Regions from separate parts of the Dyadobacter sp. HNCC25DJ183 genome, predicted to be linked through region 1. Evidence: riboswitches for the same ligand, from Rfam matches in the RefSeq annotation. Region 1 holds a riboswitch; the other holds the start of a gene.
The links. A riboswitch is a leader RNA that binds a small molecule or an ion and turns the genes downstream of it on or off. The one in region 1 is predicted to bind cobalamin.

Region 1 (3,414 bases):
ACCGGGCCGCCGGGCGGTCGAAGTGAAGAGGCGCGACGCCCGCTCCACACCACCGCGCCCCCACCTTGTCACACTGAGCGGAGTCGAAGTGAACGAGCGTGACGCTATTTTGCTTCGACTCCGCTCAGCATGACAAAGCGAACAAACAGCATGAAAAAGCCAACAAGCAACATAACAAACACTCCAAAAAGGAAAATACAAGTACCTCATTTAAAAAAAATTAACTTAGAAAATCAAAAGAATACAGCTACTACAATTACAGCGAACCCGCCAGTGTGATCGCTCCGATAATGATGGAGAATGTACCTACCAGGTAGTTGACGAGGCGCAGGAAGGTTTCGCGGTGGGAGACGAATTTGCTGATTGAGAATGCGAAAAAGTAGCCGTAGGCGGACATGGACAGGATAATGCCCAGACTTTGAATGACGATGATCCAGACTGCCGTGCGGGCGTCACTTGCGGCGAGCGTCAATGCCACTGCGCAGGCACCGCCTGTACCAGCCAGTCCGTGCACCATACCTACCCAAAAAGAGCGGCTGAACTTTTGAGAATGGACAACAGGCGGGGCAGAGGAGCTTCTGAAATTCCGCATCACTGCCACAATGCCCAGCCAGATCATCAGCGGTCCGACGAGCAGCTCAACTTTGCCGGAGACTTCCAGCGAAAAGGTGGATTTGAGCAGCAGTACCAGCACTGCGAAGAGGATGAGGGTAAAAGAATGTCCCAAAGACCAATGCGACGATCGCCAGATCAGTTTCCAGCGCTGGCCGGGACTGCGTTTTTCATCGGTAGCCAGTACTGAGACTGCCGCCATGTGGTCGGGTTCGAAGGAATGCTGCACACCGAGCAGCAGGGAGTCAATAAGCAGGAAATTGATCATCGAATAAAATTTAACCCTGCAAGCGCAGGCTGACTGATTTTATCCGGATTGGAACAGGGAAAACAGGGAAGAAGGCACGACGAAATACCGCCTGCCAAAATCCTCTCGCCTTTCTTCCCGAAAGCAAAACGGATATTTTCGAATGGCAGGTCTTCTGACTCGTTCAGTAGCTAACGCCTTCCCGGAAGTATAGTGAATGATTAATGAGTGAATGAGCGAAGGGTTTATTCACTCATTCAACATTCAAAATTCCTCTTCCAGTGGCAAATTGTTAGCTCCTTTTTTGTGAACTTACAGCAGCGGGTACTGCTCCGGATTTACACCGGATTCCCTTTTAATCACACCAGCGGCGTGAACCAAATGAGCCGCAAAGCTATATCTTTTTGAATGCCGTGAAGCAAAAATTTCCTGCCTGATAAAAAATGTCCCTCTGCCGCGCTGCCTTCCGGGATTTCTGCAAAATCGTGCTACATTTGCCACAAACAAGTTCTTTGCTATCTTTTTCCAACAGGAAAGGTTTTACTAACCAGTGAATTAATAGGGGAATCGTGTGAGAATCACGAGCTGTCGCGCAACTGTAAGTAACGTTCGAAATTTGTAACGTTACGAGTCAGAAAACCTGCCTTTTCTTTGTTGACAATGCTTTCGCGGAATGAAGCTAGTCTGATCTGGATATTGCGTTTCAGGGTTAATGCCCTGTACTCTCCATTGGGTTTTCTTCTTAATCCATTCTTCCTGTCTTTTCTTTTTTTCTGCCGATTGCATTGTGAGATTTAGCTAGGGCTCTCAACATTTTTGTTTGCCACGAATGCACGAATGGACACGAATGCGTGTACAGCCGGATAGGAGTGGCGTTAGCAGCAGAACCAATGACCCAGTCTCATTTTCTTATTTCTGCCCCGGCGAGCAACTCGGGTAAGACGACCCTCACGCTGGGTTTACTGCGCGCGCTTACCAGACGCAACCTGAAAGTACAGCCTTTCAAGTGCGGACCTGATTATATTGATCCCATTCACCACACCGAGGCAGCGGGGAGCCAGAGTATCAACCTCGATACATTCATGTCCTCCAATGCGCACGTGCAGGCCCTTTATGCAAAGTATTCGGCTCAATCCGATGTATCGGTGACCGAGGGTGTGATGGGACTTTTTGATGGCGCTCAGAAAATGGACGGCAGCAGCGCGGCAATTGCAGAATTGCTGGGTATCCCGGTTGTTTTGGTAGTTGACGCCAGGTCAATGGCGTATTCGGCTGCGGCTTTGTTGTACGGATTCAAAAACTTTTACCAACATATCTCCATCGCGGGAGTGATTTTCAACTTTGTCGGGACAGAGTCGCATTACCGTTTTTTGCAGGATGCCTGTGCAGATGCAGGCGTTGAGGCGCTTGGTTATTTGTCTAAAAACAGTGCACTGGCAATCCCGTCGCGACACCTGGGCTTGCATATTTCCGCGGAAACAGACTATGAGCAGATCATTGAAAGTGCAGCTCACTTGGTGGAGCAGACAGTGAACCTGGACCGGCTGCTGGAATTGACAAGGGGTAACATTAACCCCGGTGAAAGCAGCCCCGTTGGGTCAGCAAAAGAACCAGCCAGCAGGTTGAAAATTGCCATTGCCCGCGATGAGGCATTCACTTTTACTTACCATCAAAATATTGAAGCACTGGCCGGTTTAGGTCATATTACCTGGTTCAGTCCGATTCACGATCACGTACTTCCCGAAACGGATTTCCTCTATATCCCGGGCGGCTACCCCGAGTTGCATGCGGCAGAGCTGAGCGAAAACGAATCAATGCGGGCGAGTATCAAAGCTTACTGTGACGAGGGCGGTCTGGCCTTCGCCGAATGCGGCGGACTGATGTACCTCGGCGAGCAGCTTACGAATGCGCAGGGCGACACATTTGAAATGGCAGGTGCGCTCCCATGCAGCACCAGTATGCTGCATTCCAAAATGGTACTGGGTTACCGCACCGGAAACTGGGACGGGGTGCAGTTCAACGGCCACGAATTCCATTATTCCGGATTTACAAACAATAGCTTGACCGCCGGCAATGCGCTGATTACGAATGCAATAGGCATTGAAACAGATACAAAGCTCTACCGGAAAAACAACACCTTCGGCACCTACATGCACATCTACTGGGGCGAAACCCAAAGCTTTTTAGAAAATCTAATATCAAAAAGCCGACAGCCGACAGCCAACAGCCGATAGCCAAAACATGATCCAGCACAAACGCCAGCGTGTCACGCGCTCTGATGGAAAATCCATAAACCTGGTGCAGCGCAGGGGACATTTGTCCTACTGCTATAATGCCTGCTGCTGCGGCCGGGTTGACCGTGGCTATGCAGCTATACCCGTCGAGCTTTACAAGAGCGAGTGGCTGAAACGAAAGCTGCGGAATACAGTGCACCTGACCAAAGGCGGCTGCCTGGGCCCGTGTACACTCGCCAATGTGGTTACCCTGCTTTTTGACGGGCATTCAGTATGGTTTCACTCGATCAATAACGACTGGCAGATCGTCGCGATTTTCGA
Region 2 (3,414 bases), on a different contig from region 1:
CTTCCGCGGCTCTTTCTGGATTTTTGTATAAGCCTCTTCAATCGTCATCCATTGGATCTGCGCTGTATCTTTTTTCTCCGTATCGGATTTAAAACCAGTTGACATAAATGCAACAGATGCAACGATCAGGCTGTTTAAAACAAGGTTTTTCATAGATCTTAGTTTCTAGCCAAAGAACAAGAATTACCGCCGGTTTATTTCACTATAACCTTGGATTTGGCAAACGATATAAGAATGCCGCCAGCAACAATCAGCAGCATACCAGCCAGCATCGGGACAGAAGGAATTGCTTCCCCCATTAAAAACCCAATCAGGACCGAAAAGAGAATGTTGGAATAACCAATCGCCGCCACCCGGCCTGCTTTGTCGAATGTAAAAGATTGTGTCAGCATTTTCTGGCCTGCCAAAGCAGTTAATCCGAGGGCCAGAAATCCCAGCCATTGCCACGCATTTTCAGGCCATTTAAATGTACCGATCAGAAAATCGAGGTGTTCGACAGGATAGTAAGTACCTACCAGCATGGAGATAATGGGCATTACGATCCCGCTGAGCATAAATGACAAAATGATGGCGCGGGTATCATAAACCAGCCCGAGCTGCCGGATAGACAAATAGGAGACGGCTGTTAAAAGTGCATTGCCCAGTCCAAGCGCATTGTCACGCAGGGAAGTGGATAGATCCGGCCTGAACACGAGCAGGATACCTGTGAAGCCAATGAAAATCGCAGCCCACTCACCTCCATTCAGGGTTTCTCCAATCAACAACCAGGAAAGTAGTGCCAGGAAAATCGGGTAAGTATACTGATAGGTGGAAGCCCGCCCGAGTCCGAGCGTTTGAATGGCATAAAAAAGCATGTACAGCGACAGCGTACCTACAACTCCCCTGAAAATCAGCAACCCCAGCTTCCCGCCTTGCTGAACCAGCGGTCGCTGCCGGATACTGCTGAGCACGAAAACCACGCCGACTATATTCCGGAAGAACACCAACTGAACAATATGGAAATCACGGCCCAGCCACTTGGATAATGCAGAAGTCAGCGAAAAGAAGAATGCCGCTCCGAGCATGAGGTAAATGCCTTTTCGGGACGCGTTGACAGGAATGTTTACAGAAGGGGCCACCTTTTAGATTTTGGGACAAAGATAAGCGATTGCTCATTCGGTCGTAAAACGAATGCAATTAGCTACCTTTGCGACTGTTTGGTGCCCGCAGCAATTTCCATATTGCTTTTCGTGGCTTAATAGGGAATTCCGTTAAAACCGGAAGCTGTCCCCGCAACTGTAAGTCTGTTCCATTGACCCGATCTTCGAAGCCACTGTTGAAAAACGGGAAGGCACCGGGTCAAAAGGCGAGCCAGGAGACCTGCCAGATCATTCGTGCTACAACGCTTTCGGAGGAAAAGCAGCGGGCCTGTTACTATCCAGAGAATACCCAGGTGATTTTTGTGAAGCGGATTTTGATTACGGCGGTTATTGCGGCAGGGACTTTTCTTCCGGCTATAACCCACGCCCAAACGGATTCCATTGCCTTGCAGCCGGTTAATATCAAGGGTTTTGTGCCCGAAAAGTTCATGAGCGGATTGAAAGTGCAGCGGATTGATTCAGCCAGCCTGCTCGCCTTTCAATTTCAGAATATCAGTGATCTGCTGGCAATTCAAACACCGGTTTCTTTTAACAAATATGGACCGGGACAACTTACCACTGCTTTCTTCCGCGGAACCTCTGCCAATCACACGGCTGTACTCTGGAATGGACTGAATATCAACTCTCCCACATTGGGCCAAACCGATTTTTCGACCATACCTGTCGCTGGCTTCGATGCGCTTTCCATTCAATATGGTTCAGCTGCGAGCATTGTAGGAACCGATGCAGTAGGCGGCAGCATTTTACTGAACAGTGCTGCGGGAGAGAATGGGTTTAAAGTTTTACTGGGACAGCAGGTCGAAAGCTTTCACAATCACCAGACCCAGGTTGCTGCCCGCTATGGGTCCGCGCTACGGAACAACTGGCGGATTTCGGGAAAAACGAGTCTTTACGACAATCGGATGAACAACCAATTTCCCTATCGACAACGGAGGGAATATGCATTGCTGCCTTCCGAAGCATTCCAGCGCGGTCTGGTTCAGGATATTTTTATTAGTGGCAAAAACAATCAGGAAATCTCTGCGCATGCCTGGATTACCAGCAACAAACTGACCACCTCACCAGCCGACACTGCTGGTCGCGAGCTTACATTAACCAAAGCTTACCGGGGAATGCTTAGATACAGTGTCGGGGATTTCACAGCACGTGCCGCCTGGGTGCGGGATATCATCGATTATGCGAAAGGCAATTATCGCCAGCTCGACCATGCTGTAACTGATAAATTTTCCAACCGCATTGAAAAGGATTTCGACTTTATCCTGAATCAAAACAGAAGCAACATATCCATTAAGGCGGGAGCCGAATGGACGCATTACCGGACCAGGGTACCTGGCTACGAAACGCCGGTTATCACAGAAAACCGCGGCGACTTCTTTCTTCTCACCCGCTGGCAGGTCAATGCACCGCTGGTCGTGTCCGTGAATCTCCGCCAGGCGCTGGTAACAGGGTACAACCCGCCTTTTACCCCCTCACTGGGCGCTGAATACCAGTTGATTGAACTGCCCGGATACAAGCTGAAAATAAAAAGCTCGGTTGCCAGAAGCTACCGTGTACCTACCTTGAATGAACGTTACTGGAAAGTACTGGGTGACCCGAATATCAGGCCTGAGAATGGCTGGAACAAGGAAGCCGGCATAGAACAGGCCTTCGTTATTTCTCCCAAGAGCCAGCTGGATGTTTCGGTAACAGCTTATCACAACCGGATCAAAGACTGGACTTACTGGAATCCTGTAAAAAATTATCGCATCGAAAACTTACAACAGGTACTTGCCCGCGGCGTGGAAATACAGGCAGGCTGGCGCGGGAGTATAGATGTAACGCAACTTGGAACGAACATTACTTATGCTTATAATAAAAGCATTCAGGAAAGAGCTTACGACGCATACTCTGTTGATGTGATTGGAAAGCAGCTACGTTTCGTGCCGCTTCATACTGCCGGGCTGAGTACATTTGCACAGTACCGCAACACAAAGCTGACAGGCCAATTGCAATTTGCGGGCAAACGGTACACTACTTTCGACAATTCCACTTTTTTGAAAGAGTACGCGCTGTTGCATCTGCTGGCGGAAACTTCCGTTTCATTTGGGAAAGTATATTTGCGGGTGCAGGGGCAGATCAACAATGTAACAAATACGTTTTACCTGAGCGTACAAAACAATGCATTGCCTGGCAGAAGCTTCGCGATCAACCTCATTGCGGCATTTGATTCAAAAACAAAACAGGCGCGGGTACGACAAGACGAGTTTTAAATTTGCAATACAGTTATATATAAATC

Region 2: linked by a shared signal. The riboswitch ahead of AC1XTG_RS04570 (TonB-dependent receptor plug domain-containing protein) and the one ahead of AC1XTG_RS17880 (cobyrinic acid a,c-diamide synthase CobB) in region 1 are both predicted to bind cobalamin.

Annotation. Positions count from the first base shown of each region.
Region 1 covers NZ_JBXHAP010000007.1:12,366-15,779, reverse strand. Annotated here, with positions in the region: gene AC1XTG_RS17890 (TonB-dependent receptor plug domain-containing protein) at 1-72, opposite strand, end outside; gene AC1XTG_RS17885 (hypothetical protein) at 257-880, opposite strand; cobalamin riboswitch at 1,008-1,256, opposite strand; cobalamin riboswitch at 1,378-1,521, shown strand; gene AC1XTG_RS17880 (cobyrinic acid a,c-diamide synthase CobB) at 1,750-3,093, shown strand; gene cobN (cobaltochelatase subunit CobN) at 3,101-3,414, shown strand, end outside.
Region 2 covers NZ_JBXHAP010000002.1:130,963-134,376, reverse strand. Annotated here, with positions in the region: gene AC1XTG_RS04580 (thioredoxin family protein) at 1-153, opposite strand, end outside; gene AC1XTG_RS04575 (DMT family transporter) at 195-1,118, opposite strand; cobalamin riboswitch at 1,181-1,382, shown strand; gene AC1XTG_RS04570 (TonB-dependent receptor plug domain-containing protein) at 1,442-3,388, shown strand.